DNA from 3 places in the Pseudomonas sp. Hz4 genome. Region 2 is predicted to be linked to each of the others. Evidence: predicted binding sites of a transcription regulator. Region 2 holds the regulator's gene; each other region holds the start of a gene.

Region 1 (12,639 bases), 1.9 Mb from region 2:
CTTCTGGTTATTGCGATGGAGGGACGGAGAAGGCTAGGCCAGCTTGGCGTTGGTTGTCCAAGTTTAAGGTGGTAGGCTGAGATCTTAGGTAAATCCGGGATCTTAAGGCCGAGAGCTGATGACGAGTTACCCTTTGGGTGACGAAGTGGTTGATGCCATGCTTCCAAGAAAAGCTTCTAAGCTTCAGGTAACCAGGAACCGTACCCCAAACCGACACAGGTGGTTGGGTAGAGAATACCAAGGCGCTTGAGAGAACTCGGGTGAAGGAACTAGGCAAAATGGCACCGTAACTTCGGGAGAAGGTGCGCCGGTGAGGGTGAAGCATTTACTGCGTAAGCCCATGCCGGTCGAAGATACCAGGCCGCTGCGACTGTTTATTAAAAACACAGCACTCTGCAAACACGAAAGTGGACGTATAGGGTGTGACGCCTGCCCGGTGCCGGAAGGTTAATTGATGGGGTTAGCTAACGCGAAGCTCTTGATCGAAGCCCCGGTAAACGGCGGCCGTAACTATAACGGTCCTAAGGTAGCGAAATTCCTTGTCGGGTAAGTTCCGACCTGCACGAATGGCGTAACGATGGCGGCGCTGTCTCCACCCGAGACTCAGTGAAATTGAAATCGCTGTGAAGATGCAGTGTATCCGCGGCTAGACGGAAAGACCCCGTGAACCTTTACTATAGCTTTGCACTGGACTTTGAATTTGCTTGTGTAGGATAGGTGGGAGGCTTTGAAGCGTGGACGCCAGTTCGCGTGGAGCCAACCTTGAAATACCACCCTGGCAACTTTGAGGTTCTAACTCAGGTCCGTTATCCGGATCGAGGACAGTGTATGGTGGGTAGTTTGACTGGGGCGGTCTCCTCCTAAAGAGTAACGGAGGAGTACGAAGGTGCGCTCAGACCGGTCGGAAATCGGTCGTAGAGTATAAAGGCAAAAGCGCGCTTGACTGCGAGACAGACACGTCGAGCAGGTACGAAAGTAGGTCTTAGTGATCCGGTGGTTCTGTATGGAAGGGCCATCGCTCAACGGATAAAAGGTACTCCGGGGATAACAGGCTGATACCGCCCAAGAGTTCATATCGACGGCGGTGTTTGGCACCTCGATGTCGGCTCATCACATCCTGGGGCTGAAGCCGGTCCCAAGGGTATGGCTGTTCGCCATTTAAAGTGGTACGCGAGCTGGGTTTAGAACGTCGTGAGACAGTTCGGTCCCTATCTGCCGTGGACGTTTGAGATTTGAGAGGGGCTGCTCCTAGTACGAGAGGACCGGAGTGGACGAACCTCTGGTGTTCCGGTTGTCACGCCAGTGGCATTGCCGGGTAGCTATGTTCGGAATAGATAACCGCTGAAAGCATCTAAGCGGGAAACTAGCCTCAAGATGAGATCTCACTGGGACCTTGAGTCCCCTGAAGGGCCGTCGAAGACTACGACGTTGATAGGTTGGGTGTGTAAGCGCTGTGAGGCGTTGAGCTAACCAATACTAATTGCCCGTGAGGCTTGACCATATAACACCCAAGCAATTTGCAGGCTTCGAGCTGAAAAGCGAAAGAGCACCAGATTGCGGTGTGTGAAGACGACACAGTCGAAAATTCGCAATGCAACACACAAATCTATCACTTACCCATTCGCTGGAGCGTGAACCTGCAAAGGCCCACGACCTGGCTACCGAATTTCTTGACGACCATAGAGCATTGGAACCACCTGATCCCATCCCGAACTCAGCAGTGAAACGATGCATCGCCGATGGTAGTGTGGGGTTTCCCCATGTGAGAGTAGGTCATCGTCAAGATTAAATTCCGAAACCCCTATCTGCGTATGCAGGTAGGGGTTTTGTTTTAGTATAAGTCACCAATTTTGCTGGCACGTTACGCTGTAACGGGCTGGTCACAGAATTTCTTGACGACCATAGAGCATTGGAACCACCTGATCCCATCCCGAACTCAGCAGTGAAACGATGCATCGCCGATGGTAGTGTGGGGTTTCCCCATGTGAGAGTAGGTCATCGTCAAGATTGAATTCCTAAACCCCTTTCTGCTAACGCAGACAGGGGTTTTGTCATTATGGGCTCGCTAAACGCTCAGTGACGCCATTGCCAAACCAGTGGAATGTTCCCGCAGAGACGCCAAAGCCAGCCCCTGGAATCAGGTGCTGGCTAGTGGTGCTATAGGTGCCGCTGTCACCCATCGACTTCAAGCCGTCCAGATACCGAACCGGCGTTGAAGCCGCGTAACGCCACATAGTCATAGCGGTGGATTGCGCCATACGGGCCGGTCAGCACGCCGGGGGGTGTAACGCATGGCCTGGGACACCGTTTGCGAACCTTGATTGTCCATTTGCTCATGGGTCACCGCAGACGCACTTCGCGGGGTTTCCAGCAGCGCGGCACTGATCTTGGTGGCGATCTGGCTATGCGTCGCGTTGTAGCCATCCATGCTGCCCAGGGTCGGCAACACGCTGACACTCAGCGCAGTAGAAAACAGCGCAGCGCGTACGGCTGAATCGGCGATGAAATGAAGAGGGTTCTTTCTGATGGCGCGCGCAGTCATTGTAGGTTTTCGTAGGAAGTCGCTGAGGTCAGAATTGAAGTGCTTACTGACTTAGCCGGACTTGCCCGGAAAACCCACCAAAAATAATTCAGGCCTGTCGCTCCAGTGTCACCCACCAACGAGTGCGATAACGCAGTTGCACCGGCAGGGTTTGCGGCAGGATGGCCAGCAATGTGTCGGTGTTCTCCAGACGGAAAACACCGGACAGCCGCAAATCGTCAGCCCAGGCACCGACATCCATGTCCAGAGGCGGCGCCAAACTCGCCTGGTGGTGATCGATCAGATAGCTCTGCCCCGCCTGCACCTGGGTCAGTATGCCATCGGCGGCAAGCGGCGAATGGATGACGACCCAACCAGCGGTAACACTGGGTCGCGTGCCGTCGTTCTCCTGACGCAGGATGAAACGTGCCCCAACGCCTTCATACACACCGTGACGACTGTGCACCCGCAGCGGTCGGTCAAACGAAGATCCTTCGTCGATCCCACCGCACGTCACGATGATCTCGCCGCGAGTCAGATTGATCGGCCGCTGCTGCATTGGCGGTGTTGAGTTCCAGTCGTATGCCGTCGACGTAGCCTGGAATTAGCCGAGTTGTTACGCAGGCGCAGCAGTCAATGGATGGCTTGTTTGACCACCTGCTGATGCAGCTCACCGCTCCGACTCAACGACGAGTTATCCACAGACATCACGTTTCATACCGCAGCACGTAGCAGTGAGAAAGCGCGTCGGCCACGTATTCAGTCAACCGTGATGGCTTCGATAAAGCGCCTGTACTGCAAACTCAGGTGAGAACATGAACGCGAAAGCCCGAACGTCACAAATGATAATTTGTCGGATTGTCATCAAGGGTTGGCTAATTTGCAACTGCCGTACGAGTAACCGTTCTTACAAAAAAGGCTGATCAGGCGCTCTGGCACGCCGTTTTGGCGGGTATCTGACAGGAATGCCGATCATTTCCTACAAGCGCCTAAGATTTTTCCGGTTTGTGCCGACAGACTGATGAGACATGCGTGCACCAACGTAGAGCGGCCCCAGAGCACTGCCTGCGCTGTTACATGGAATGCTGCAACCCTGAACGCATCCCCACTTTTTGCATAAGAAGTCGCATGAAATGAATCTCAAATTCAGTCATAAAATCCTGCTGGCCGCTTCCGGCGTTGTGGTGCTGGCCTTTGCGTTGTTCACTTTGTACAACGACTATCTGCAGCGAAATACCATCCGTCAAAACCTTGAATCGAGCGTCCAGCAGGCCGGTGACCTGACCGCTAGCAGCGTGCAGAACTGGATGAGCGGTCGCGTGCTGGTGTTGGAAAACCTCGCGCAGAACGTTGCACATCAAGGCGCCAATGCCGACCTCCGGGCGCTGGTCGATCAACCGGCCCTCACCTCGAACTTCCAGTTCACCTACGTGGGCCAGGCCAACGGCGTGTTCACTCAGCGCCCGGACGCGAAGATGCCTGACGGTTACGATCCGCGTCAGCGTCCCTGGTACAAACAAGCGGTGGCTGCCGACAAAACCATGCTGACTCCGCCTTACATGGCTGCCGTCGGTGGCCTGGTGGTGACCATCGCCCTGCCGGTGAAAAAGAACGGCGAGTTGCTCGGCGTGGTCGGTGGTGACCTGAGTCTGGAAACACTGGTGAAGATCATCAACTCGGTGGACTTCGGTGGCATCGGCCACGCGTTCCTGGTCAGCGCCGACGGTCAGGTGATCGTCAGTCCGGACAAAGACCAGGTGATGAAAAACCTGAAGGACATCTACCCGAACGCCGGCGTGCGCATCGAGAAGGGCAATCAGGAAGTCAGCCTGAACAAGCAGGACCGTATCCTTTCGTTTACTCCGGTCAGTGGTCTGCCCAATGCCGAGTGGTACATCGGTCTGTCAATCGACAAGGACAAGGCCTACGCGCCACTCAGCCAATTCCGCACTTCTGCGCTGATCGCTATGTTCGTCGCCGTGACGGCCATTGCGGTGCTGTTGAGCCTGCTGATCAACGTGCTGATGCGTCCGCTGATCACCATGGGCCGTGCGATGCAGGACATCGCTCAGGGCGAAGGCGACCTGACCCGTCGCCTGGCCGTGGAAAGCAAAGACGAGTTCGGTGCGCTAGGCGGTTCGTTCAACCAGTTCGTGGAGCGAATTCACGCGTCGATTTCCGAAGTGTCGTCGGCAACCCGTCAGGTTCACGACCTGTCGCAACGGGTGATGGCCTCGTCCAACGCCTCGATCGTCGGCTCCGACGAGCAAAGCGCCCGCACCAACAGCGTCGCCGCGGCGATTAATCAATTGGGCGCCGCCACTCAGGAAATCGCCCGCAACGCCGCCGATGCTTCCCAGCACGCCAGCGGTGCGAGCGAGCAGGCCGATGACGGTCGTCAGGTGGTGGAGAAAACCATTCTGGCGATGACCGAGTTGTCGCAGAAAATCAGCCTGTCCTGCACTCAGATCGAAACCCTGAACGCCAGCACCGACAACATCGGGCACATTCTGGATGTGATCAAAGGCATCTCCCAACAGACCAACTTGCTCGCGCTCAACGCGGCCATCGAAGCGGCCCGTGCCGGTGAAGCCGGTCGTGGTTTTGCGGTGGTAGCGGACGAGGTGCGTAACCTCGCTCACCGTACCCAGGAATCGGCGGAGGAGATCCACAAGATGATCACCTCGCTGCAGATCGGCTCTCGCGAAGCAGTGACAACCATGAACGCCAGTCAGGCCTCCAGCGAGCAGAGCGTTGAAGTGGCGAATCAGGCCGGTTTGCGTCTGGTCAGCGTGACCCAGCGCATCGGCGAAATCGACGGTATGAACCAGTCGGTGGCCGCGGCGACCGAAGAGCAGACGGCGGTCGTGGAAACCCTCAACGTCGACGTTAACCAGATCAACCTGCTGAACCAGCAGAGCGTGGCCAACCTCAATGAAACGTTGAAGGATTGTGATGCGTTGTCGTTGCAGGCGAACCGGTTGAAGCAGTTGGTTGATAGCTTCAAAATCTGATCAAACGATGTAAAAAAGAGCCCGCTGTGGAATGATCCGCAGCGGGCTTTCTTATGCCTTACGCAAACAGTTTCAGCACATTGTTCATCGCGTCATCGGCAAAGCCCTGGACGAAATCCTTGAACCCCGGCAACGCCTCTGCACCGCCCTGTGCGGGTTCGGCGATGATGGTCCAGGTCGCCCGCGACTTACCCGCATCCAGCGGTTCAACACTCATTGCCGCCCACAAATTGGCCACGCCCAAGGTGTTGTAAATCGTGGTCCACGTCATGTTCAGCGCTTTGTCATCCCGCGAGTTGAGCTGCTCGACCACCAGGTTGCCGTCCTTGAAGAATTTCTTGCGCAGGGACGACACGCCTTCGCCGGTCATTTCGATGTGCGACAGCGCCGGAATGAATTGATCGAAGCCGGCAAAGTTACCGACCACTGCCCAGACTTTCTCGGCGTCGGCCGGCACTTCCACCGAGGACACCACGTGGCAGCCTTGAGGATTTTTGATCAGGGTATCGGGTTGCAGAGTGCTCATGGTCTTGCTCCATTCTTGGGGTTGGGTTGAATCAGATGAAGTTGATTTCTTTGAGGTAGTCGCAGCCGCGACGCAGCAGCGCCGGGGACTTTTCCGGGTAGTGCGCGCCCATCTGCCGGACGCCGGCCTGGGCGTTGTCGTGGCCGATCATCGAGATGTCGCCGATGTCTTCCTCGAAACCGTTGAGGTAGAAACCGAGCACGCCGAACAACGCGTTGTCGCTGTCGACCCGGCCCAATTGCTGCTGCCAGTCGGCGACGCTGACCATGGAAAACTCCCGACCGGCCTCACGAAATGACGCGACGTAGCAGTCCCAGCTCAGAGGCTCGGGGTTGTGCAGGTTGAACACCGCCTTTTCGGGTGAATAACGGCTGGCATGGAAGGCGATGAAGCGGGCCAGAAAGTCGACCGGCATCAGGTCGAAATTCAGCGTGAACTCCGGCACCTGGCCGAGCTGGATCGAGCCTTTGAGCATCAGCATCAAGCGATTCTTGTGAGGCTGGCAGACACCCGTGAGGCTGTTGAAACTGATGTTGCCGGGGCGATAAAGATTGACCCGTACGCCACGCTCGCGAGCGCGTTCGAGGATCCGCTCACCGACCCATTTGGACAGGTTGTAGCCGTTCTTGATGTAGATCGGCGGGGTCTGCGCGGCGGGCAATTCCAGCACCCGGCCATCGGCGGCAATCGTGCTGGAGGCCGAGAGCGTGGAGACGAAATTGAAGATCTTTTTGCTGCGCCCTTCACACAACCGAAGGCACTCGAAAATCGGCTCGACGTTATCCCGCGCCAGCGACTCGTAATCGAGTACGTGATTGACGTTGGCGGCGTTGTGCACCAACGCGCCGAATTGCCGATCCAGTCGCTCGTAAATATCCGCTTCGAGCCCCAATAACGGACGAGTAATGTCCGCCGCGTAAACCCGCACTCGGCTCAGGTCCAGGTGGTCCAGGCGGTTTTCTCGCAACGCATGGGCAAAACGCTCGGCCGCCGATTGCCCACCGCCATCGCGTACCAGGCAGGCGACTTCGCTGGCGCCCCAGGCCAGCAATGCTTCGACGATGTGCACGCCGACAAAGCTGTTGGCGCCGGTAACGATCACCTTGTGCACATCACCCATGCGATTGACTGGCAACGGCTGGATATCCAGTTCGCGGAAGGCATCGGCCATGGCCTGCTCGCTCAGCACTTCTTCGGTGCCGGAGCCACGCACCAAGGTCGCCAACTTGACAATGGTCGGCAATTCGATGAAGCGGTTGATCGAGATGCTGCGACCGAACGCTTCCCGCAAACGCAAAAGCATGCGCGAGAGCAGGATCGAGTGGCCGCCCAGGTTGAAGAAACTTTCGTCGGTAGAAATATCGCTGGCCGGCAGCTCCAGCAGCTCAGCCCAGATCTCCAACAACAGCGCCTCATCGGCACTGGCGGGCAAGCGCCGCAAAGTGTTTTCGGAGACATTCACGGGCATCGCCAGCAACGCCTTGCGGTCGACTTTGCCGTTGCTGGCGAACGGCATGCTCGCCAGTTCAGTCCAGGCGGTGGGCTGCATGTAATCCGGCAGAAACTGCATCGAGTGGGCTTTCAACGCATCGCGAGCGGTGCCGGGTTGATCCTCCTGAGGCTGGGCGAGGAAGGCCAGAATCCGTCGATGGCTGTCGATGACCACCGCCACCTGGCGGTACAGCTGACTGTCGCGCAAGCAGCGTTCGATCTCTTCCGGCTCGACCCGAAAGCCGCGAATCTTCACCTGATTGTCGCGCCGCCCGCAGAGCTCGATGCCGTCGCTGGTCCACTTCGCCATGTCGCCGGAGCGGTAGGCGCGCAGGCTCCGGTCATTCGGCAGGCTCAGGTTCAGATAACGTTCGGCGGTCTGCTGCGGATTGTTCAGGTAACCCAGGCACACGCCTGGCCCGACGATGTACAGCTCACCGACCGTCTGTTCGGCCACCGGTTGAAAGTCCTCATCGAGAATCAGCACCTGACTGTTGGCGATTGGCGCGCCGAGGGTGCGGTTGTTGTCGCCGGGGCGCAGTTGCCGCGCGGTAATCAACACCGTCGCTTCGGTAGGGCCGTAGAGGTTGTAGAGGTTGCCTTGGCGGGTAAGCTGCTCGATGACATAGGGTTCGCAGACATCGCCGCCAGTCATCACGTGATCGAGGCATTGCAATTGATCCAGCGGCAGGATGCTCAACAACGCCGGCGGCAAAAAGGCGTGGCTCAGATGCTGATGGCGGATCAGTTCGACCAGTTGCAACGGATCGCGACGTTGATCGTCGCCGGGCACGATCAGTTCGGCGCCCTGGAGCAGGGTCGGGAAAATATCGATCAGCGACGAGTCGAAACTTAATGACGAAAATTGCAGCACCCGACTCTGCTCGGTCAGCTGCACGTAGTCGGCGTACCACGCGGTGAAATGGGTGAGGTTGGCCTGGCTGAGCAACACGCCTTTTGGATGTCCGGTGGTGCCCGAGGTATAGAGCGCCATGCACGGCGCGCCTAGATCGGGTCGTTGACGCATCAAGGGTTGATCGAGGTCCAGGTCATCGATGTCGATGCGGCTGATATCGAGTCCCGGCATTTGCGCAGCGAGCGGATGCTCACCGTCATGCAGCAGCAACACGGCCCCGGCGTTTTCCAGGATGTACTGCTGGCGTTGCAGGGGATGGCTCGGCTCCAGCGGCAAATACACCGCGCCGCTGCCGAGAATCGCCAGAATTCCCGCATACAGCGCGCTGCATTTTGGCAGGCAGATCCCGACCACCAACGGCCCTTGATGCCGAGCGAGCAACGGCAGCAATCGCTGCTGGATCGCACGGCTGTGGGCGTGCAAATGCCGATAGCTCAGGGACGTGCCGGCAATGTTCAGCGCGGGTCGTTCGGCACACTGGATCAAGCGCTGCTCAAGGCGTTCAATCAGCGGTATTTGGCTGAGCTTCAGCAGCGCGGGTGCAGCCGTGATATTGAGCCGATGGAAAAACGCGAGGCTCTCCAAATAAAGCAGGTTTTCCACGTGCTCGAAGTGAGCGGGAGCCGCAGAGTCGACCAGCAGAAAATAGTCGGCATCGCGAGAGTAACGGCTGACCAGCAGCGCCACGTGATTGACCAGTTCCTCCGCTGCCCGCAGGCGCAATGCCTGGCCGTTACCCGAAGGTTCGTCAGTGATCGACACGCGAGTGAACAGCGTCGAACCGTACGTGCACAGCAAGTCCAGCGGCGGCAGGCCAGAAACTCCAGGCTCACCGACACCCAGTTGCAGCGTCAGTCGCGGCGCATCGCCGTCTTGAACAGGCAGGCTGGCGTCGTCGATCAGCAAATCAGCGTTACCCAGCGGTTGCTTGTCGACGGCAGTCAGGCGTACCAGAGAATGACCGTGTTGTTCAAGTTCCAGCGCCAGGTCGGTCAGGGCCTGGCTTTGTCCAATGAGCAGAATGTCGAGACGTCTCATGATGTGCTCCTCGTTAAACCAGGTAATCGCTGAGGGCGTCTTGCACGCACGGCGAGTCGAGCAGCGAACTGCTGCGGAAAAACCGCACGATGTTGGCGACCAGCGGGTGATGGCGATTGATCGGGAAGGCCAGCCCCGATACTTCGCTCTTGAGTGCGTGGCGTGCGGCATCGCTGATCGTCAAGGAATCGATCAGCTGGAAGTCGAACGATTTCTGGATGTCGTTGGTCAGGTAATGGCCGATGAATATCGGCAGGATGTGCGCGATGCATCGACGGTCGTCTTCGCTCGCGGTGTGCCAGTAGATGCGCACCAGCCGCGCCCAGAACCCGGAGTGGCGACCTTCGTCGAGCAAGTGGTCGGCCATCAGGCCCTTGATTGACTGCTTGACCGTGTCGTCCTTGGCGAACGCCGCGACGTCGCCGGTCACGGTGTTCTCGGCAATGGCCACACAGATCAATTCCACGGCGCTGCGCAGGTGCTCCGGGGCGAGCGCCACGGCCGCTGGAATGGCTCGGCTGAGTTCGATTTCATCCGGCAGGTCGATGGGTGTGATGCCGGTCATGGCGACGGTCTGTTGCATGAAATCCATCGCCACGAGTGCGTGGTAATCCTCGTCCACCACCACGGTCATGGCGTCGTAGCGGCAGGCGAACGGGAAGGCCACGGCGAAGCGATTCTTGGCGATGCTGCGGGCAGTCTTGTCGACGATTTCGGTTTCGAAAATCACCACGTCGTTGATGAATTTGTAGAGCGTCTGCACCAGTGCAAAGTCGCGCTGCTCCGGGCATTCACGCAGGAAGGTTTCGCTCAACACCAACGGTTGGCGGCTCAATGGGTAGATCAGCTTGTCGTCGTTCTCCAGCACGCGCCGGGGGCGGGTACGGATGGTCGCGCGGCTTTCCCAGGCATCGGCGAAGGATTGGTAGTCGGCGGCGTTCATGCGTTCACCTCAGGCACAGGTTCGCTCATGCTCAGGCGCAAGCCGTCCCACAGGGCGATGCGGCTTTCCACGGCAGCGATGGCGCTGGCGTAGACGTCCTCTTCGCGTTGCGGATCGCCATCGACCAGTCGGGCGAGAAGTCTTTCCGCCGCCGGGCCGTGGTCTTCGGAGTCGACTTCGATGTGGCGCTCAAGGTAGTAGCGAAAGGTCGGCGCTTGATCCAGACCAATGCCCCAATCATCGAGGATCCGCTGGAACATCTGCGGAATGACACTTTCCCGGCCATGCAGGAACACCGCCGCAACGCTATGGCCAGGCGCATGCAGCGCGGTGTGCAAGGTGTGGCGCACGAACCGGGCGGCGGCCGGGTCGACGTCCACACTTTGCAGCGCCACGTCGTAGCTCACCCCTTCCTTTTGCAGTGTCACGAAACGCTCGACCGCGACCGTGCTGGCACCGACTTCGCGCATCGCATCCAGGTACAACTCGAAATGGCTGTAGTGACCTTGAGCGGGACGATCATCGGATTCTTCACCCAGCACGATTTCGTTGATCAAGCGCGCTGCCTGCGGATCTCGCGGTGGCAGCCAGGGCAGCTGAACGCAGGTCAGTTCCTGCTGCAGGCGTTTGGTCAGTGACATGAAATCCCATACTGCAAATACATGGGTTTCCATGAAGCGTTGAAGTACCGGCAGCGAATGAATTTCGGAGAAGATCGGGTGCGTACTAAGTTCTGTTTTCTTCTGATTGAGGCGATCTTTATTCGTTTTCATGAGTGAGCCTATAAGTGATCTGAATGCCGTTAAGGGTGCTGTGATCAATAAGTGACTGACGGTTTAAGTTTTCTATTGGCGAGCGAATGCCTCAAGTTAATTGATATATGTGGGTGAAAGTAAGTTGCCAGATAATGGCTTGCTGCCTGTATTAAAAGGGTGGCGGAGAGAAACTAATGCACGAATAAAGTGTCAGGCAAGTTATTTTTTAAGTAATTAAAAGTTCATGTTTATTCGGCGCGAGAAGTTCCAATAAGACTTTTGTTTTAAGTTTTATTTTGGCGTAGTTGCTCCTTCCGACTGATAAAGGTCAGAATTTAAATAAAGAGTGAATGCCTCACTCGAAGCAACTTTCTAGTTGAATCGCTGAATTGATCTGAGGGGTGGAAGTTGGCGGGGAGCGACGCCGGTTCTTCCTTTCCCGTGGCAAGACTCCTTCCGTAGGTTCTTGGTGCGGGGATTGCTCCGCTCGCGCGATGCGTCGCCCCTTCATCATTCGTTGGCCGGCCAAGAGTGAGCGTAATTCAAGGCAGCCGCTATCACCGACGCGTCATCTACTCGGGGTAGATAATGAATCTTCAGAGGGGTAAATCCAGGGCAGGGCTTTGGAGAGGGGCGCAGCGCAGTCGCGGCAAGCGAAAACGAGCAGTTCGATCTGCTCGCTCAGGCTTGCCGTCGTTTTTTACCGGGAGGTTTTTCTGTTCAGCGCTTCGGGGCTGTTGAGGTAGCGTGTGATGACCTCGACGCCCCGGTTGAGGTGTTGTTGGAGCAACTTCACCGAGCGTTCGACGTCCTGGTCTTCGGCGGCCTGCAAAAGAGCCCGGTGATCTTCCTGGGACAGTTTGCCCAGGCCCATGGCTTCCAGGTTGAAGCGCAGAAAGCGCTCCTCTTCGTTCAATCCGTCTTCCACCAGCCTCAACAGCCGACGGTTCGGCGCCTTGCAGTACAGGGACATGTGGAAGAGCCGGTTGAGCCGGCCGATCTCGGTGTAGTTGTGTTCCGTTTCCAGGTCGTCGACATGACGGGCAGCCTGTTCGAAGTCTGCCTTCTCAAGCAGTGGAATCGACAGGCGCAGCGCTTCGGATTCCAGCAGGATCCGCAGTGCATAGGTTTCCACGGCATCGCCCTGAACCAGCGGTGCAACCACAGCACCTTTATGGGCGACTACGTTAAGCAGCGCCTGGGCTTCGAGCTGGCGCAACGCTTCGCGCACCGGCATGCGGCTGACACCGAAAAGATCGGCCAAATCTTGCTGACGCAGAGCGGTGCCGCAGGGAATGCGACCGTCGAGAATGGCCGAACGCAGGGTTTCTTCGATCACCGAGCGTGCCAGATGAGCCGGTATCGGCCCGTTGACCTTGATGCTGTTCAGAGGATTGGGCTTCTGTGTCACAACAACGCACCCTGTTTGACTGAA
Region 2 (12,639 bases):
GGTCATCGGTTAAGCCATGTCACTGCTCCAGCTAACCGATACCCAGATCGGTACTTGGGTGGCGACCTTCATGTTGCCGCTGTTTCGCGTCGGGTCGTTGCTGATGCTCATGCCGGTGTTCGGTACGACTCTGGTGCCCCGGCGGGTCCGTCTATATTTCGCGGTGGCCATTACCGTGGTCATCGCTCCCGGTCTACCCCCCATGCCACCGGTCAGTGTGTTGGACTTGAGCGGCCTGCTGCTGATTGCCGAGCAGATCCTCGTGGGCGGGGTGCTCGGATTCTCCTTGCAGCTGTTCTTTCAGGCTTTTGTGGTGGCGGGACAAATTGTTGCCGTCCAGATGGGTATGGCCTTCGCGTCTATGGTCGACCCTACCAACGGTGTGTCTGTGGCGGTGATCGGGCAGTTCTTCACCATGCTGGTGACGCTGTTGTTTCTGTCCATGAACGGCCACCTGGTGGTTTTCGAAGTCCTCACCGAAAGCTTCACCACATTGCCGGTCGGTAGCGGGTTGATGGTCAATCATTTCTGGGAGCTGGCGGGCAAGCTCGGCTGGGTGCTTGGCGCTGCACTGCTGCTGGTGCTGCCGGCGATCACCGCGTTGCTGGTGGTAAACATTGCGTTTGGGGTGATGACCCGGGCGGCGCCGCAACTCAACATCTTTTCCATCGGCTTCCCGCTGACGCTGGTGCTCGGACTGTTCATCGTCTGGGTTGGGCTGGCGGACATTCTCAATCAGTATCAACCGCTGGCCTCCGAGGCCCTGCAGTTTTTACGCGAAATGGCACGGGCGAGCTGAGCCATGGCCGAGAGCGAAAGCGGTCAGGACAAAACAGAAGACCCCACGGAGAAAAAGAAGAAGGACGCCCGTGAGAAGGGCGAGATTGCCCGCTCCAAGGAGCTCAATACGCTGGCGATCATGCTCATCGGTGCCAGCGCGTTGCTGATTTTTGGCGGTGCCCTGGCTCAGGATCTGATGGAGCTGATGCGCATGAACTTCTCGCTGTCACGGGAAGTGATTCTGGATCAGCGCTCGATGGCGACCTACCTGTTGCACTCCGGGCAGATTGCCTTGTGGGCGATTCAGCCCATCATGATTTCCCTAGTGCTGGCGGCGTTGATAGGCCCTATTTCTCTGGGGGGGTGGCTGTTCTCGGCCAGCACCATGGCGCCCAAATTCAGCCGCATGAATCCCCTCAGCGGTCTCAAGCGGATGTTCTCCACCAAGGCCCTGGTGGAACTGATCAAAGCCTTTGCAAAATTCCTGATCGTGTTATTCGTAGCTCTGGCAGTGTTGTCCGCCGACATCGACGACCTGTTGCGCATTGCGCACGAACCGCTGGACCAGGCGATTATTCACAGCCTGCAAGTGGTCGGCTGGAGCACTTTGTGGATGGCTTGCGGGCTGATCATCATCGCTGCGGTGGACGTGCCGGTGCAGCTCTGGGAGAGTCACAAGAAACTGCTGATGACCAAGCAGGAAGTGCGTGACGAGCATAAAGATCAGGAAGGGCGGCCGGAGGTCAAGCAACGGATTCGCCAGCTACAGCGCGACATGTCCCAGCGCCGGATGATGGCGGCGATCCCCGACGCCGATGTGGTCATCACCAACCCGACCCACTACGCCGTAGCGCTTAAGTACGATCCGGACAAGGGCGGGGCGCCGATGCTGATCGCCAAGGGCAGCGACTTCCTGGCCTTGAAAATCCGTGAAATCGCTGTGGCCAACGACGTGCTGTTGCTTGAGTCGCCGGCGCTGGCGCGTTCGATCTACTACTCCACCGAACTTGATCAGGAAATCCCTGGCGGGCTCTATCTTGCCGTCGCCCAGGTGCTCGCTTACGTCTACCAGATCCGCCAGCACCGCGCCGGCAAGGGCAAGCGCCCGGATCCGCTCAAGGGCGATCTGCCGATACCACCGGACTTGCGGCGCGATTCCTGAGTTTTGTGCGGGTAGTGCCCGCGAAGGCGCCGGTTCAGGCGCTACAAATCCATCAATAACCTCCCCCTGTTTCAACCCCCCGCAAAAGTTGGAAGGTTTCTTGCAGTAGCCGCTTTGCGCGTGCTTCAGGCGTCAAAAGTTTGCTTTATAGGAACGGGGAAAACCGGTGGATCGCTCTCAGTTACTCAACAGTGCTCGCACAAACGTTGCCGACTTAAGTCGGGGCAATCTGGGTGTGCCGTTGTTGCTGCTGGTCATGCTGGCGATGATGATGTTGCCGATCCCGCCGTTCCTCCTGGACGTGTTCTTCACGTTCAACATTGCCTTGTCGATCGTGGTGTTGCTGGTGTGCGTTTATGCCTTGCGACCGCTGGATTTCGCGGTGTTCCCGACCATTCTGCTGGTGGCAACGCTACTGCGGTTGGCGTTGAACGTGGCCTCCACGCGGGTGGTGATGCTCCACGGTCAGGACGGTCACGCCTCCGCGGGTAAGGTGATCCAGGCCTTCGGTGAGGTGGTGATCGGCGGTAACTACGTGGTCGGTATCGTGGTCTTCGCGATTTTGATGATCATCAACTTCGTCGTAGTGACCAAGGGTGCCGGGCGGATTTCCGAGGTGAGCGCGCGCTTCACCCTCGATGCGATGCCGGGTAAACAAATGGCAATCGACGCCGACTTGAACGCCGGCCTGATCGATCAGAACCAAGCCAAAATGCGCCGGATGGAAGTGTCCCAGGAAGCCGAGTTCTACGGTTCGATGGACGGTGCCAGCAAGTTCGTGCGTGGTGACGCCATTGCCGGCCTGCTGATTCTGTTCATTAACCTGATCGGCGGCATGGCCGTCGGTATCTTCCAGCACGGCATGAGCTTCGGCGACGCTGGCAAGGTTTACGCGCTATTGACCATCGGTGACGGTTTGGTGGCGCAATTGCCATCACTGTTGTTATCGACAGCGGCGGCGATCATGGTGACCCGTGCGTCCGGCTCGGAAGACATGGGCAAGCAGATCAGTCGCCAGATGTTCGCCTCGCCAAAAGCGTTGGCAGTGGCGGCGGGTATGATGGCGGTCATGGGCCTGGTGCCCGGCATGCCGCACTTCTCCTTTCTCAGCATGGCGGCCCTGGCGGCCGGCGGCGCGTACCTGTTCTGGAAAAAACAGAACGTGGTCAAGGTTCAAGCTCTGCAGGAGGTCAAGCGTCAACAGGAACAGCTGCCATCCCCGGCTCGCGCCCAGGAAACCAAGGAACTGGGCTGGGACGACGTGACCCCGATCGACATGATCGGCCTGGAAGTCGGGTACCGGCTGATTCCGCTGGTGGACCGCAACCAGGGTGGTCAGTTGCTGGCGCGAATCAAAGGCGTGCGCAAGAAGCTGTCGCAGGATCTGGGCTTCCTGATGCCGACTGTGCATATCCGTGACAACCTCGACCTGGCGCCGAGTGCCTATCGCCTGACCCTGATGGGGGTGATCCTGGCCGAAGCGGAGATTTACCCGGACCGCGAACTGGCGATCAACCCGGGGCAGGTCTACGGGACGCTCAACGGCATTACCGCCAAAGATCCGGCTTTCGGTCTGGAGGCAGTCTGGATCGAAATCAGCCAGCGTGCCCAGGCGCAATCCCTCGGTTACACCGTGGTCGATGCCAGTACGGTAGTGGCAACCCACTTGAACCAGATTTTGTACAAGCACTCGAGCGAGTTGATCGGTCACGAAGAAGTGCAGCAACTCATGCAATTGCTGGCCAAAAGCTCGCCAAAACTGGCTGAAGAGCTGGTACCAGGTGTGGTCTCTCTGTCGCAGCTACTGAAAGTTTTGCAGGCTTTGCTGGCCGAACAGGTGCCAGTACGGGACATTCGCAGCATTGCCGAGGCCATCGCCAACAATGCCGCCAAGAGTCAAGATACTGCCGCGCTGGTGGCTGCCGTGCGCGTCGGCGTATCCCGCGCTATCGTGCAAAGCATCGTAGGCACTGACTCCGAGCTACCAGTGATCACCCTGGAGCCAAGGTTGGAACAAATATTGCTCAATAGTCTTCAGAAGGCAGGACAAGGCTCGGAAGAGGGCGTTCTGCTGGAGCCAAGCATGGCTGAAAAACTGCAACGTTCGTTGATCGATGCGGCGCAGCGTCAGGAAATGCAAGGTCAGCCGGTGATTCTGCTGGTAGCCGGTCCGGTTCGCGCGATGCTGTCGCGATTCGGCCGATTGGCAGTCCCGGGTTTGCACGTGTTGGCGTATCAGGAAATTCCTGACAACAAGCAAGTGACCATCGTTGCGACAGTAGGGCCCAACGGCTGAGGTAGTGGTTTATGCAAGTTAAGCGTTTTTTCGCCGCCGATATGCGTCAGGCCATGAAGCTGGTTCGTGATGAGCTGGGCGCTGATGCTGCCATCATTGGCAACCGCCGGATCGCCGGTGGTGTCGAGTTGACGGCGGCACTGGATTACAAATTATCAGCGCTGGCCCCGCGCGTTCCGAACATGGAGCTCGAAGACGAGTTGCGCAAGACCCAGTCGCGGATCGTTACCGCCCAGGCCGAACTGAGCCTGCGAGGCGAAGGCGAGAGCGACAAGAGCACCAATCGCCAGTTGTTCGCCGGCCTGCCACTGACCGCCGCCGAGCCGCTGATCGAACCGACTTACGCCGAACCCCGTCGGCCTGCACCGGCCGCTGCGCCAGCCTCCGGTGGCGTTGACCCGCGTGCGTTCGACTCGATGCGTTTCGAACTCAACAGTTTGCGCGAACTGATGGAAGTGCAGCTCGGCTCCCTGGCCTGGAATCAGCTGCAAGGCAGCCGTCCGGCCCAGGCCAATCTGTGGCGTCGCCTGCAACGCATCGGCTTGTCCGGCCCGTTGTCGCGCGATTTACTGGCCCTGATTACTGATATTGAAGAACCTCGTCAGGCCTGGCGCATGTTGCTGGCGCACCTGGCGCGGATGATCGCCACACCGGAAATCGAGCCGCTGGAAGAGGGCGGTGTGATTGCCATGGTCGGCCCTGCCGGCATGGGCAAGACCACCACGCTGGCCAAGCTCGCCGCCCGCTACGTGCTCAAGTACGGCGCGCAGAATATCGCGTTGGTGAGCATGGACAGCTACCGTATTGGTGCTCAGGAGCAGCTCAAGACCCTTGGCCGGATCCTCAATGTGTCGGTGACTCACGTCGACCCGGGTCAGTCGCTGGTGCAGGCGCTGGAGCCCTTGCTGCGCAAACGCGTGGTGCTGATCGATACCGCGGGCCTCCAGGCCAGCGATCCGGCACTGCGCATGCAGCTCGAAAGCCTGGCCGGTCGTGGGATCAAATCGAAGAATTATCTGGTGTTGGCAACCACCAGCCAGAAACAGGTTCTAACGGCCGCTTATCACAGTTACAAACGCTGCGGCCTCGCTGGCTGCATCCTGACTAAACTGGATGAAACGGCAAGTCTGGGCGAGGTGTTGAGCCTGGCCATCAGTCATGAATTGCCGGTGGCCTACCTGACCGATGGCCCGCGGATTCCGGATGATTTGCATCTACCGCGTCGTCATCAGTTAGTCAGTCGCGCCGTCAGCGTGCAAATGCAAGAAGAACCCAGCGAAGAAGCCATGGCTGACATGTTCGCTGATATTTACCACAGCCCGACCAAGCAGGTCGGCTGAGGTATTAATGAACCGTTTTTGTACCTACATCGATGGTCTGCCATGCATTGTTCATTTTGTGAACGCGCAGCCAGTAATGTGGCCTCCGTCTAAGTAAGACAAGGTAAAGAAAATTCATGGGCAGCATGCATCCCGTACAGGTGATCGCGGTGACCGGCGGCAAAGGTGGCGTCGGGAAAACTAACGTGTCAGTGAACTTGTCCCTGGCTCTAGCTGAGCTCGGCCGGCGCGTCATGCTGCTGGACGCCGATCTGGGGCTGGCGAACGTTGACGTCCTGCTGGGACTGACACCCAAACGTACGTTGGCCGATGTGATCGAAGGCCGCTGTGAGCTGCGCGATGTTCTGTTGCAGGGCCCTGGCGGCATCCGCATCGTCCCGGCCGCGTCCGGCACTCAAAGCATGGTTCATCTGAGCCCGGCCCAACACGCCGGCCTGATCCAGGCGTTCAGCGATATCGGCGACAATCTCGACGTATTAGTGATCGACACCGCTGCGGGCATTGGTGACTCGGTAGTCAGTTTCGTTCGCGCAGCGCAAGAAGTCTTGCTGGTGGTCTGCGACGAACCGACCTCGATCACTGATGCCTACGCACTGATCAAACTGCTAAACCGCGATTACGGCATGAACCGCTTCCGCGTCCTGGCCAACATGGCTCAGAGCCCGCAGGAAGGTCGCAACCTGTTCGCCAAGTTGACCAAGGTCACAGATCGCTTCCTCGACGTCGCCTTACAATACGTCGGCGCGGTGCCTTACGACGAAAGCGTGCGCAAAGCTGTGCAGAAGCAGCGCGCCGTCTATGAAGCCTTCCCGCGTTCCAAGTGCTCCCTGGCGTTCAAGGCCATTGCACAGAAGGTCGATACCTGGCCGTTGCCTGCCAACCCGCGTGGGCACCTGGAGTTTTTCGTCGAGCGCCTCGTGCAACAAACGGCAGGACCGGTGCTATGACAGCCAGCGGCTACAACCTCTACAAGAAGTCGGCACGTGACGCGCAGTACGAGCTGATCGAGCGTTACGCGCCACTGGTTAAACGCATCGCTTACCACTTGCTGGCGCGTCTGCCGGCCAGTGTCCAGGTCGAAGACCTGATCCAGGCCGGGATGATTGGCCTGCTTGAAGTGTCGACCAAATACGACGCCAGCAAAGGCGCGAGTTTCGAGACGTACGCGGGCATACGAATCCGCGGCGCGATGCTCGATGAAGTACGCAAGGGGGACTGGGCGCCACGTTCGGTCCACCGCAATACCCGGATGGTCAGCGACGCCATTCGCTCGATTGAAGCTAAAACCGGTCGTGACGCTAAAGATCACGAGGTTGCGGCCGAACTCCAATTGAGTCTCGACGATTATTACGGGATTTTGAACGACACCCTGGGCAGCCGGTTATTCAGTTTCGACGATCTGTTGCAGGACGGCGAACACGAAGGGCTGCACGAGGATGGCGCCAGTGCTCATCTGGAGCCGTCGCGCGATCTGGAAGATGAACGCTTCCAGATGGCACTGGCGGACGCGATTGCCAATTTGCCGGAGCGTGAGCGACTGGTGTTGGCGCTGTACTACGACGAAGAGTTGAATCTCAAGGAAATCGGTGAAGTCCTGGGGGTCAGCGAATCGCGGGTCAGCCAGTTACACAGCCAGTGCGCGGCCCGTTTGCGGGGGCGTTTGGGGGAGTGGCGAGCGCGCTGAAGGCAGTGTGGGGACACTGCGAACGCGGCTGGTGGGGTGTTGAACCGCACGGGTCCCGATCTGTTGTGCTCCAGACAGTCATTGAGTGCTTTGCCGGATTGATTGAAATGGCGCGTCCAGGTGCTGGGCGCGTTTAAGACTGCTTGGAGGTCGAATTGAACAAGAACATGAAAATCCTCATCGTTGATGACTTCTCTACGATGCGGCGGATCATAAAAAACCTGTTGCGTGACCTTGGGTTCACCAACACGGTCGAGGCCGATGATGGCACCACTGCCATTCCGGTGCTCAACAGCGGGAGCATCGACTTTCTGGTAACGGACTGGAACATGCCTGGCATGACCGGTATCGATTTGCTGCGCCATGTGCGTGCCGATGAAAAGCTCAAGCATCTGCCGGTGCTGATGGTGACCGCTGAAGCCAAGCGCGAGCAGATCATCGAGGCAGCCCAGGCCGGTGTTAACGGCTATGTGGTCAAACCCTTTACGGCCCAGGCGTTGAAAGAAAAAATCGAAAAGATTTTCGAACGCATCGGTTGAGAAACTGCGCCACGGGGGAGCTATGGAGCATAACGAATCTTCACAGGGCGATTTCGAGTCGACCCTGAAAAAACACGCTGTCGAACTGGTCGAAAGTCTTGAAAAAGGCAGGTTCGGCGACGCCGTGCAACTGATCCATGAGCTCAACCAGACCCGTGACCGCGGCCTGTATCAAGAAGTGGGCAAGCTCACTCGCGAGCTGCATAGTGCGATCGTCAATTTCCAGATTGACCCGAACATGCCGCAAGCCGAGGAAGTGTCACAGATCACGGACGCCACCGAGCGTCTGGGCTATGTGGTCAAGCTGACCGAGGCCGCGGCCAACCGCACCATGGACCTGGTGGAAAACGCCACGCCGCTGGTCAACGGCCTGAGCCATGAAGCGCAGGCCTTGAGCACCGACTGGGGACGGTTCATGCGTCGCGAAGTCGGGGCTGAAGAGTTCCGCGAACTGGCCCGGCGAGTCGACGGTTTCCTGACACGCAGCAGCGAAGACAATCGCGTTGTGTCGAGCAACCTCAACGACATTCTGCTCGCTCAGGATTACCAGGACCTCACCGGTCAGGTGATCAAGCGTGTGACCCAATTGGTCACCGAAGTTGAAAGCAACCTGCTCAAGCTCGTGCTCATGGCCAGTCAGGTGGACCGCTTTGCGGGCATCGAACATGACCGTGAAGCGATGCTGGCTGAAAAAGATCCGCAAAAACATCTCTCTCAGGGTGAAGGTCCGCAGATTCATGCCGATAAAAGAGAAGACGTTGTGTCCGGTCAGGACGATGTGGACGATTTGCTATCCAGTCTTGGATTTTAGGTTTTTAGACCTGTAGGAGCACCCATACACATGAGCTTCGGCGCCGATGAAGAGATCCTTCAGGATTTCCTGGTTGAGGCCGGCGAGATTCTAGAGCAACTGTCCGAACAGCTGGTCGAGCTTGAAAGCCGACCCGATGATGCGGACTTGCTCAATGCAATTTTTCGCGGTTTTCACACTGTAAAAGGGGGCGCCGGCTTCCTCCAGCTCAATGAGTTGGTGGAGTGCTGTCACATCGCCGAGAACGTGTTCGACATCCTGCGCAAGGGTGAACGACGCGTCGACTCGGAACTGATGGACGTGGTTCTCGAAGCGCTGGATGCGGTGAACGGCATGTTCACCGAAGTCCGCGAACGCAGCCCGATCACGGCTGCCACGCCTGAATTGCTGGCAGCTCTGGCCCGTCTGGCCGAGCCGAAAACCGAAGAAGCCGCACCGGTTGCCGAAGGGGTCGAAACACCGGCTGCTGACAGTGAGTCGGGCGACATCACCGATAACGAATTCGAACAACTGCTGGACTCGTTGAACGCCGTCAAGGCGCAGGCCGAGGCCCCGGCGGCGGCTCCACTGCCAGCGAGTAATGCCGCTGCCAGCGACGAAATCACCGATGCCGAGTTCGAGTCGTTGCTCGATCAGTTGCACGGCAAAGGCCAGTTCGCCGTCGATGCGGTAGCCCCGGCGCCAGCCGCACCGGCTGCCCCGAAAGCGGCAGGCGACAGCTCCGATATCACCGACGACGAGTTCGAAGCACTGCTCGATCAGCTGCACGGCAAGGGCAACTTTGCCGTTGATGCGCTGGAATCGGCCATTGCTGCGGCTCCTGTCCCGGCCGCACCCACCGCCAAAGCGGCTGGCAGCGATCTGATTTCCGATCACGAGTTCGAATCGCTGCTCGACGAATTGCACGGCAAAGGCAAGTTCACTGAAGTCGGAAACGCGTCGGGCGCCAGCGCTTCGGTTGCAGCCCCGGTTGCCAAGGCTGTTGCACCGAAACCCGTCGCCAAAGCGCCCGAGCCTAAAGCCGAAGCGCCGAAGCCTGTTGCTGCTGCACCGGCTCCGGCTCGTGCCCCGGCCGCGCCACCGGCGGAAAAACCGGCCAGCGAAGCCGAGACCACCGTGCGGGTCGATACCGCGCGTCTCGACGAAATCATGAACATGGTTGGCGAGTTGGTGCTGGTGCGTAACCGCTTGGTCCGTCTGGGCCTCAACAGCGGCGACGAAGCCATGTCCAAGGCGGTGTCGAACCTCGACGTGGTCACGGCCGACCTGCAAACCGCGGTCATGAAGACCCGGATGCAACCAATCAAGAAGGTCTTCGGACGCTTCCCGCGTCTGGTTCGCGACCTGGCTCGCCAGCTCAAGAAAGAGATCAACCTGGAACTGGTCGGCGAAGAAACCGACCTCGACAAGAACCTCGTCGAGGCCCTGGCCGACCCGCTGGTCCACTTGGTGCGCAACTCGGTTGACCACGGTATCGAAGAGCCGGCCGAGCGCGAAGCGATGGGCAAGCCTCGCAGCGGCAAGGTGATCCTGTCCGCTGAACAGGAAGGCGACCATATCCTGCTGTCCATCTCTGATGACGGTAAGGGCATGGACGCCGATGTTTTGCGCGCTATCGCGGTGAAAAAAGGTTTGATGGACAAGGATGCAGCAGATCGCCTCAGCGAGTCCGACTGCTTCAACCTGATCTTCGCGCCGGGTTTCTCGACCAAGACCGAAATTTCCGATGTCTCCGGACGCGGCGTGGGCATGGACGTGGTGAAAACCAAGATCGCCCAGCTCAACGGCACCATCAATATTTACTCGACCAAGGGCAAAGGCTCGAAGATCGTCATCAAGGTGCCGTTGACCCTGGCGATCATGCCGACGCTGATGGTCATGCTCGGCAACCAGGCGTTTGCGTTCCCGCTGGTGAACGTCAACGAGATCTTCCACCTCGACCTGTCGCGCACCAACGTGGTGGACGGCCAGGAAGTGGTGATCGTGCGGGACAAGGCGCTGCCATTGTTCTACCTCAAACGCTGGCTGGTCGCCTCCGCCGCTCACGAAGAGCAGCGCGAGGGCCATGTGGTGATCCTTTCGGTGGGCACTCAGCGGATCGGCTTCGTCGTCGATCAATTGGTGGGCCAGGAAGAAGTGGTCATCAAGCCATTGGGCAAAATGCTCCAGGGAACCCCAGGCATGTCCGGCGCCACCATCACCGGTGACGGCCGCATTGCGCTGATTCTCGATGTACCGAGCATGCTCAAGCGTTACGCCGCACGGCGTATTTGATTCTGGTGGAGCGGGGCGACTGAGCCTCGCTCCGTCTAACGGAGTGTTTATGGCAGTCAAAGTCCTGGTGGTGGACGATTCGGGGTTTTTCCGCCGCCGCGTCTCGGAAATTCTTTCAGCGGATCCGAACATCCAGGTCGTCGGCACGGCGACCAACGGAAAAGAGGCGATTGATCAGGCGCTGGCCCTCAAGCCAGACGTGATCACCATGGACTACGAGATGCCGATGATGGATGGCATCACGGCGGTGCGGCACATCATGCAGCGCTGCCCGACCCCGGTGTTGATGTTTTCCTCGCTGACCCACGAAGGCGCTCGGGTCACTCTCGATGCGCTGGACGCCGGCGCGGTGGACTTCCTGCCGAAGAATTTCGAAGACATCTCCCGCAACCCGGAGAAGGTCAAGCAACTGCTGTGCGAGAAGATTCTCAGCATCTCGCGCAGTAACCGTCGTGCCAGCACTTACAGCGCTCCGGCACCCGTCGCCGCGCCAGCCCCGACGCCTGCGCCTTCGAGCGTCAGTAGCTACGGCAGCAGCGCGCCTGCGCGTCCGGCACCGGCGCCGATTCCGGCGCGTACGCACGCATCCGCCTCGTCGTCGCCAGCGCCGAAACGCAAGGCCTACAAGTTGGTCGCCATCGGCACGTCCACCGGTGGTCCGGTTGCCCTGCAGCGGGTTCTGACCCAATTGCCGGCCAACTTCCCCGCCCCCATCGTATTGATCCAGCACATGCCGGCCGCCTTCACCAAGGCCTTCGCCGAACGTCTGGACAAGCTCTGCCGCATCAGCGTCAAGGAAGCCGAGGATGGCGACATCCTGCGTCCGGGCCTGGCGCTGCTGGCACCGGGTGGCAAGCAAATGATGATCGACGGCCGTGGCGCGGTGAAAATCCTCCCGGGCGACGAGCGTTTGAACTACAAGCCGTGCGTGGACATCACCTTCGGTTCCGCGGCCAAGACCTACGGTGACAAAGTTCTGGCGGTCGTGTTGACCGGCATGGGCGCCGATGGTCGCGAAGGCGCGCGTCTGCTCAAGCAGGGCGGCAGCTCGATCTGGGCCCAGGATGAAGCCAGCTGCGTGATTTACGGCATGCCGATGGCCATCGTCAAAGCCGAACTCGCCGACGCGGTGTACGGCCTGGACGATATTGGCAAGCATCTGGTCGAGGCTTGTATCTGATGGATGTTTTAAGCCTTATCGGGATCATCCTGGCGTTTGTCGCCATCATTGGCGGCAACTACCTTGAAGGCGGTCACCTCGGCGCACTGGCCAACGGCCCGGCGGCGTTGATCGTGATCGGTGGGACCGTCGGTGCGGCGCTGTTGCAGGCGCCGATGAGCGCCTTCAAGCGCGCCATGCAGATTCTGGGATGGATCCTGTTCCCTCCGCGCGTGGACCTGGCCGGTGGCGTCGATCGCGTTGTGAACTGGAGCCTGATCGCACGCAAGGAAGGCCTGCTCGGTCTGGAAGGGGTGGCCGACGCCGAACCCGACAACTACTCGCGCAAAGGCCTGCAACTGCTGGTGGACGGCGCGGAGCCGGAAGCGATTCGCAGCATTTTGGAAGTGGATTTCTACACCCAGGAAAGCCGCGACATCGAAGCCGCCAAAGTCTTCGAAAGCATGGGCGGCTACGCGCCGACCATCGGCATCATCGGTGCGGTGATGGGCCTGATCCACGTGATGGGCAACCTGGCCGATCCATCTCAACTGGGCAGCGGCATTGCCGTGGCCTTCGTCGCGACCATCTATG
Region 3 (6,925 bases), 1.5 Mb from region 2:
TGGTTACCGGCGCTGCATAATGCCCGTCGCCTACATCTTTGCAGAGTCTAGGGAGCTAGCTTGTCTACGCCTGTCGAACCCTTGCGTTTGCTGTTACTGGCCGAAGAGCCAGTGTGGGCAGCGTTGTTGCGCGAGTGTCTGGCTCCGATGGGGAGCTCGGCCGTGCTGATCAGCGCGCCGAGCTGGGAGTCGGTCAGCAGTCTGTTCGATGACAACCGCAGCGCGGTGTTATTGACGATCCCGGCTCTCCAGCCGGCACCCGGCCGTTGCAACCTGCCGACGGTGCTGCTGCTCGAACACGAGCCGCTGGCGCCGCCCGACGGTGTGAGCGACTGGCTGGTGCGTAATCTGCTGGATCCCGGCATGTTGCGCCGCTGCCTGCGTCATGTGCGTGAACGCGGCGTGCTGGAAAACACTTTGCAGCGCCTGGCCGAGCAGGACCCGTTGACCGGTATCGCTAATCGTCAGGGTTTCCAGACCTTGCTGGCGGCACGCCTGGCGGAAAACGAAGGCCGCGGCCTGGCCCTGGGGCACCTTGACCTCGACAACTTTCGACACGCCAACGACGCCCTCGGCCACCAAGCCGGTGACCGGCTGATTCTGCAAGTGGTCGCGCGGCTGAAAAGCCAGCTTGAGGCCGGCGATCAACTGGCGCGGCTGGGCAGCGATGAATTTGCCCTGCTGATCGACACCCGCCGCGCGCCTCAGCGCGCCGAATGGATGGCCGAACGCATTACCGAAGCGCTGGCCGAGCCTTACTGGGTCGACGGCGAAAGCCTGTTGATCGGCTCCAGCCTCGGTATTGCCCACGCCCGGGCCCAGGCTGGCGCCGACCCGCTGATGTGGCACGCGCACATCGCCATGCAACAAGCCAAAAGCACTCAGGGCTGCACCTATCACATCTTCAACGAACGCATCAATCGCAATGCGCGCAGCATAGCCGACCTCGAAAGCGAGCTGCGCCGGGCCTTGCGCCGCGATGAGCTGGAGTTGCATTACCAGCCACGGCTGAACCTTGAGGACGGCCAGATCGTCGGCCTCGAAGCCTTGGTGCGCTGGCGTCATGGCGAACGCGGCTTGCTGCCCCCCAGCGAATTCGTGCCGCTGGCCGAGCAAAGCGGCTTGATCGTGCCGCTGGGTTACTGGGTGATTTCCCGCGCCTTGCGCGACATGCAGGCGTTGCGCGAACGGGGTTTGCCGGCGTTGCACATGGCGATCAACCTGTCATTCCGGCAGTTTCAGGACAGCCAGTTGCTGTCGACGCTGAGTCGGTTGATTGCCGAGCGTGGCGTCGAGGCGCAATGGCTGGAATTCGAATTGACCGAAACCGCGGTAATGCGTCGCAGCGATCTGGTCAAGCAAACCATGGACGCCCTGGGGCGTTTGGGCGTGCGCTTCTCGCTGGACGATTTCGGCACCGGGTTCTCTTCGTTTGTGCACCTCAACAGCCTGCCGATTGCCTTGTTGAAGGTCGATAAGAGCTTTGTCGGCGGCATGGAAGAGCGGGAAGAGAATCGCAAGCTGGTCCACGCGATGATCAATCTGGCGCACAACCTCAACCTTGAAGTGGTCGCCGAGGGTGTGGAAACGCCGGAGCAGCTGAAACTTTTGCGCGGGTTTGGTTGCGATCAGGTGCAGGGATATCTGATCAGCAAGCCATTGCCGCTGGCGGAGCTGGTTGAGTATTTGACCTTTGGCAGCAGTCAGCAGCCTGCACAGGAAGTCGTGAACTAACCACGGACAAATGTGGGAGCGAGCTTGCTCGCGATAGCGGTGTGTCAGTCGACATCAATGTTAACTGACACAACCTCATCGCGAGCAAGCTCGCTCCCACAGCGGATCTCAGTCAGCCTGAGCCATCTGGAAACCTGTCTGAGACGACGGCTCCTGCCTGATCATCCGCTTCATCTTCCACTCAAACGCCCACGTCAAGCTCACCGCCGCGCACGCCAACCCCAGCGCCAATCCCCACCAGACGCCCGTTGGCCCCCAATCCAAATGGAAGGCCATCCACCAGGCGGCTGGCGCGCCAATCAGCCAATAGCACCCTAAACCCACCAGAAACGTGGTCTTGGCATCCTTGAGCCCGCGAATGCAGCCCATGGCGATGGTTTGCGTGCCGTCGAACAGCTCGAACCACGCCGCTACCGCCAACAGACTCACGGCCAAATTGATGACTTCGCGAAACGCCGGGTCATTGTGGTCCAGGAACAACCCGATCAACTGATTCGGCAGCAGCCAGAAGACCATGGCGAAGCCCAGCATCGCCGCCGCGCCAAAGGCAATCCCGACCCGTCCGGCCAGCCGTGCATCCAGCAGTTGCCCGGCGCCGTAGTGCTGACCGATACGCATGGTGATCGCATAGGAAATGCCCGCCGGAACCATGAACGCCACCGAGACGATTTGCAGGGCGATCTGGTGTGCGCCCAGTTGCGTACTGCCCATAGTGCCCATGCACAGCGCCGCAAAGGCAAACAGCCCGACTTCCACTGCATAGGTGCCGCCGATGGGCAGGCCCAGGCGCCACAGTTCCTTAAGGTACTGACGGTTGGGCCGCGACAGGCCCTGACGCAAGGGGTAAGCGTCGTAGGCCGGATGCCGACGGATGTGCAGCGCGAGTGCCACGGCCATCAGGTTGGCGACGATCGCGGTGACCAGGCCAATCCCCACCAGGCCCATTTTTGGCAAGCCGAACATCCCGGTAATGAACGCGTAGTTGAGGACGAAGTTGGCCACGGTGCCGCCCAGACTGATCACCATCACCGGCGTCGCCCGGCCGATGGCGCTGGTGAAACCGCGCAGGGCCATGAAACTCAAGTAGCCGGGCAGGGCGAACGGCAGGATCAGCAGGAACTGTCCTGCCGCATGGACGTTGGTTTCGGTCTGGCCAAACATCAGCAATACCGGTTTCAGGTTCCACAGCAGCAGCCCGGCCACCAGCGCCATCAGCCATGCGAGCCAAAGCCCGGCTTGAGTCAGCCGCGCAGCGCCGACGATGTCGCCCGCGCCCTGACGGATCGCCACCAAGGTGCCGACCGCCGCGATGACGCCGATGCAGAAAATTGACACGAACGAGTAAGTCGCCGCGCCCAGGCCACCCCCGGCCAACGCTTCGGGACTCAGGCGCGCCATCATCAAGGTGTCGGTGAGGACCATCAGCATGTGCGCCAACTGCGAGGCAATCAACGGCCCCGCCAGCCGCAGGATGGCCCAGAGTTCGGTACGTGCTGGATGCTGCATGGTCATCACGCTCCGCGCTTAAAGAGAAAAGGAAAGCCAAAGTGGACAGGAACGCGTCGATTCTCGGCGCTCTACCGGGTTTGCACAAAGGGATAAAAAGGATGGGTGGCATGATTCAAACTCATGCTGGAGAGTTTCTGCTAGGGTGACCGAATCGCGCTATAGGAGCTTTCCGAATGTCTCGTCGTCTTCCTCCCTTGTATGCCCTGCGCGCATTCGAAGCGGCGGCGCGGCACAGCTCGTTTACCCGTGCGGCCGAAGAATTATCGATCACGCAAAGTGCGGTCAGCCGACATATTCGTACGCTCGAAGACCATTTTGCCTGTCGGCTGTTTCACCGCAGCGGGCGCAATCTGCAATTGACCGAATCGGCGCGGCTGATCCTGCCGGGCATTCGTGAAGGCTTCACCGCGCTGGAGCGGGCCTGCAATACCTTGCGCGCCGAGGATGACATCCTGCGCATGAAAGCGCCGTCGACCCTGACCATGCGTTGGCTGCTGGCAAGGCTCAGCCGCTTTCGGCACCTGCAACCAGGCAATGAGGTGCAATTGACCAGCGCCTGGATGGATGTCGACTCGGTGGACTTCAACCATGAACCGTTCGACTGTGCCGTCATCCTCAGCAACGGGCATTTTCAGCCGGACTGGGAGGCGAGTTTTCTGTTTCCGGAAGAGCTGATTCCAGTCGGCGCGCCGAATCTTCTGCAGGATCAACCGTGGAATGTCGCGCGGCTGGCCAATGCCGAACTGCTGCACCCAACGCCGGATCGTCGCGACTGGCGCAGCTGGCTGGAACGCATGGGGCTGGCGGACCAGGTATCACTCAAGGGCGGGCAGGTGTTCGACACGCTGGAGCTGGGCATGATCGCCGCCGCTCGAGGTTATGGCGTATCCATGGGCGATCTGCTGATGGTCGCGGAGGATGTGGCTCAGGGACGTCTGAGTTTGCCGTGGCCGACTGCCGTCGCCAGCGGTGAGAATTATTACCTCGTCTGGCCGAAAACACGCCCCGGAGGTGAACGTTTGCGCAGGCTCAGCGATTTCCTCCAATACGAAGTTCGCGCCATGGCATTACCGGACGTCGAACACTTGAGCTGAATCGATAGAGCCGCCGCAATGGCGGCTTTCAGCCATATCCCGGTTAATTACTCAAGTATTCAGGTATGCCGCCGAAAATCTGCAGGTGGAACCTTCGTGCAGGTTCGACGTAATTCCCATTAGAAATTTTGCTGAGTGTGCGTCGTGATCAGGATGATCCGGTCACTCGGCCAGGAGCTGTCATGTCTCAACCTCGTGCCCGGATCGCCTCACAGCTTGGTCTTGCGCTTGCCGTGATACTGGCGATTGTCATCACTGGCAGTACCGTGTTCGCCCTGCGTTCGCTGGACACCGCCAACCTTGCCACCCGCGAAGAGCACCTGGCCAGTGAAGCCCGGTTGCTGGCCGATCAGTTGAGCACCTTTCACGGCACGTTGCGGGAAAGTACCCAGCGCCTGGCCGGTTTGTTCGAGAAGCGCTTCAGCGCGGGTCTGAGCGTGCATCCGGACGAACCGGTGACCGTGGCGGGCACCCAGACCCCGGGCCTGCACCTGGGCAGCGAGGTATTGAACAACAACTTCGAGGAAGTGGACGAGTTCAAGCAAATGACGGCGGGCGTTGCGACGGTGTTTGTGCGCAGCGGCGAAGACTTTATTCGGGTCAGCACCTCACTTAGCAAACAGGACGGCAACCGGGCCATCGGCACGCTGCTCGATCACGCGAACCCGGCCTATGCCCGCTTGATGGCGGGGCAGAGCTATGTCGGTCGTGCCTTGCTGTTCGAACGCTCCTACATGACTCAGTACACCCCCGTACGCGACAGCAGCGGTAAGGTGATTGCCGTCCTGTTCGTAGGATTCGACTACACCGACGCGCAGAACGCGCAGTTCGCCAACCTCAAGCGCTTCCGTATCGGCCAGACCGGTTCCCTGGCGCTGCTGGATGAACAGAGCAAATGGCTGGTGCCGATTGCGGGAGTGCAAGCGCTGGATCAGGCGACGCCGAGCATCATTCGCTTGGCGAAGACGTCGGGCAAGGGCGAGTTCTGGAGCGATAAGTCCGAAGATTTCTACAGCATTGCCGTACCGTTTGAAGGCGGCCCATGGTCGGTCGTGGCGAGCATGCCGAAAACCGAAATCCGTGCGGTGACCTGGAGCGTCGGTATTCAATTGGCGATTGGCAGTCTGCTGGCAATGTTGATCGCTGTGGGCTCGGCAGTCTGGCTGTTGCGCAGCAAGCTCGCGCCGCTGGGTGATTTGGTGCGTCAGGCTGAAGCCTTGGGTGCCGGTGATTTGAGCGTGCGGCTGAACGTGTCGAGCAACGACGAGATCGGTCAGCTGGCCCGCGCTTTCAACCAGATGAGTCAAGCCTTGTCGACCATGGTCGAGCACATCCGCAAGGCTTCGCAAGAGGTCAACAGCCGTGCCCAGGCCTTGTCCGGTCTGTCCGGCGGTGCCTATGAAGGGATGGAGCAGCAGTCGGGCGAAATCACCAGCATGGCTGGTGCCGTGGAAGAATTCAGCGCCACGTCCCTGAACATTGCCGACAACATGGGCAGCACCCAGCGTCTGGCTCAGGAAAACGCACAGCAAACCCAGATCGGTCGTACGTCGATGGACGAAGCGTCCTCGTCTCTGGAGCAAATCGCCGGCGCGCTTCAGAGCACGGCGACGGTGATCAATACTTTGGGTCAGCGCTCCCAGGAAATCGGTGGCATTGTCGGTGTGATTACCTCGATTGCCGATCAAACCAACCTGCTGGCGCTCAACGCCGCCATCGAAGCCGCTCGTGCCGGCGAGCAGGGTCGTGGTTTTGCAGTGGTGGCCGATGAAGTTCGCAACCTGGCTTCACGCACTCGCGAAGCGACTGACGAAATTTCCGGCATGATCCAAAGCATTCAGCAGGAAACCGGCAACGCCATCAGCACCATGGAACAGGGCAACGTGTTGATGCAGGAAGGCCTGTCGCGCAACGCCAACGTCGCCAGTGCCCTGGCACGTATCGACGAGCAAAGCCGTTCTGCCGGGCAGCAATTCGCGGCGATTACCACGGCGACGCAGGAGCAGAGCAGCACCGCGACATTGCTCAGCAGCAATCTGCAGAGCATTGCGCTGGCCAACAGCGAGCAGCGTGAAGTGGTATCGAATCTGGCCGTCACGGCTAAAGAGCTGGAAAGCCTGGCTGCGGAGTTGCGAGCGGAGGTCGACCGGTTTCGTTGAGGCATCTTCGAAGCCGCCTTCGCGGGCAAGCCACGCTCCCACAGAGATTGGTTGACCACCATTCTTGAGGCGGCGATCCTGCTCGCGAAGGGGGGCGACTCGTTTACTCACTTACTGAGTCGATGGTCGATACTGCAACGCTTCGGCGAGGTGTTCCCGGGTAATGGCATCGACTTGCTCAAGGTCGGCCAGCGTCCGCGCTACCTTCAGCAGCCGATGCGCCGACCTCAGCGACAGTGTCAGTCGCTCACACGCAGTTTCCAGCCAGGTTTCGTCGGCGGTGGATAACTTGCAGTGCCGGCGCAGTCCCGGCAGATCAAGGAAGGCATTTGCGCAGCCTTGGCGCTTGTGTTGGCGCTCCCTGGCGTCGGCGACCAGCAGCGCGGCGGTTGCCGTGTCATCTCCGGGTTTGAGCGCAGGATTCAACGC

The links. Region 2 encodes FliA, which starts transcription of late flagellar genes. Its sites were predicted from a motif close to CTAAAGTTTNNNNNNNNNNNGCCGNTAA; they were not measured.
Region 1: the regulator FliA is predicted to act here: its motif matches at 3,511-3,538, upstream of ACYZTR_RS01650 (methyl-accepting chemotaxis protein).
Region 3: the regulator FliA is predicted to act here: its motif matches at 4,388-4,415, upstream of ACYZTR_RS27495 (methyl-accepting chemotaxis protein).

The regions. Positions count from the first base shown of each region.
Region 1 covers NZ_CM142719.1:356,762-369,400, forward strand. The annotation lists rRNA gene ACYZTR_RS01625 (23S ribosomal RNA) at 1-1,501, shown strand, start outside; rRNA gene rrf (5S ribosomal RNA) at 1,670-1,785, shown strand; rRNA gene rrf (5S ribosomal RNA) at 1,892-2,007, shown strand; partial or broken gene ACYZTR_RS01640 (TonB-dependent receptor plug domain-containing protein) at 2,154-2,437, opposite strand; gene ACYZTR_RS01645 (FecR family protein) at 2,631-3,080, opposite strand; gene ACYZTR_RS01650 (methyl-accepting chemotaxis protein) at 3,655-5,535, shown strand; gene ACYZTR_RS01655 (SRPBCC family protein) at 5,594-6,061, opposite strand; gene ACYZTR_RS01660 (non-ribosomal peptide synthetase) at 6,093-9,506, opposite strand; gene ACYZTR_RS01665 (diiron oxygenase) at 9,520-10,449, opposite strand; gene ACYZTR_RS01670 (DUF3050 domain-containing protein) at 10,446-11,222, opposite strand; gene ACYZTR_RS01675 (GntR family transcriptional regulator) at 11,905-12,615, opposite strand.
Region 2 covers NZ_CM142719.1:4,429,852-4,442,490, reverse strand. The annotation lists gene fliQ (flagellar biosynthesis protein FliQ) at 1-13, shown strand, start outside; gene fliR (flagellar biosynthetic protein FliR) at 17-799, shown strand; gene flhB (flagellar biosynthesis protein FlhB) at 803-1,942, shown strand; gene flhA (flagellar biosynthesis protein FlhA) at 2,109-4,238, shown strand; gene flhF (flagellar biosynthesis protein FlhF) at 4,250-5,578, shown strand; gene fleN (flagellar synthesis regulator FleN) at 5,695-6,525, shown strand; gene fliA (RNA polymerase sigma factor FliA) at 6,522-7,262, shown strand; gene ACYZTR_RS20215 (chemotaxis response regulator CheY) at 7,430-7,801, shown strand; gene ACYZTR_RS20210 (protein phosphatase CheZ) at 7,824-8,612, shown strand; gene ACYZTR_RS20205 (chemotaxis protein CheA) at 8,643-10,886, shown strand; gene ACYZTR_RS20200 (protein-glutamate methylesterase/protein-glutamine glutaminase) at 10,936-12,066, shown strand; gene ACYZTR_RS20195 (flagellar motor protein) at 12,066-12,639, shown strand, end outside.
Region 3 covers NZ_CM142719.1:5,940,413-5,947,337, reverse strand. The annotation lists gene ACYZTR_RS27510 (putative bifunctional diguanylate cyclase/phosphodiesterase) at 61-1,734, shown strand; gene ACYZTR_RS27505 (NorM family multidrug efflux MATE transporter) at 1,843-3,240, opposite strand; gene ACYZTR_RS27500 (LysR substrate-binding domain-containing protein) at 3,417-4,337, shown strand; gene ACYZTR_RS27495 (methyl-accepting chemotaxis protein) at 4,520-6,496, shown strand; partial or broken gene ACYZTR_RS27490 (YifB family Mg chelatase-like AAA ATPase) at 6,608-6,925, opposite strand, start outside.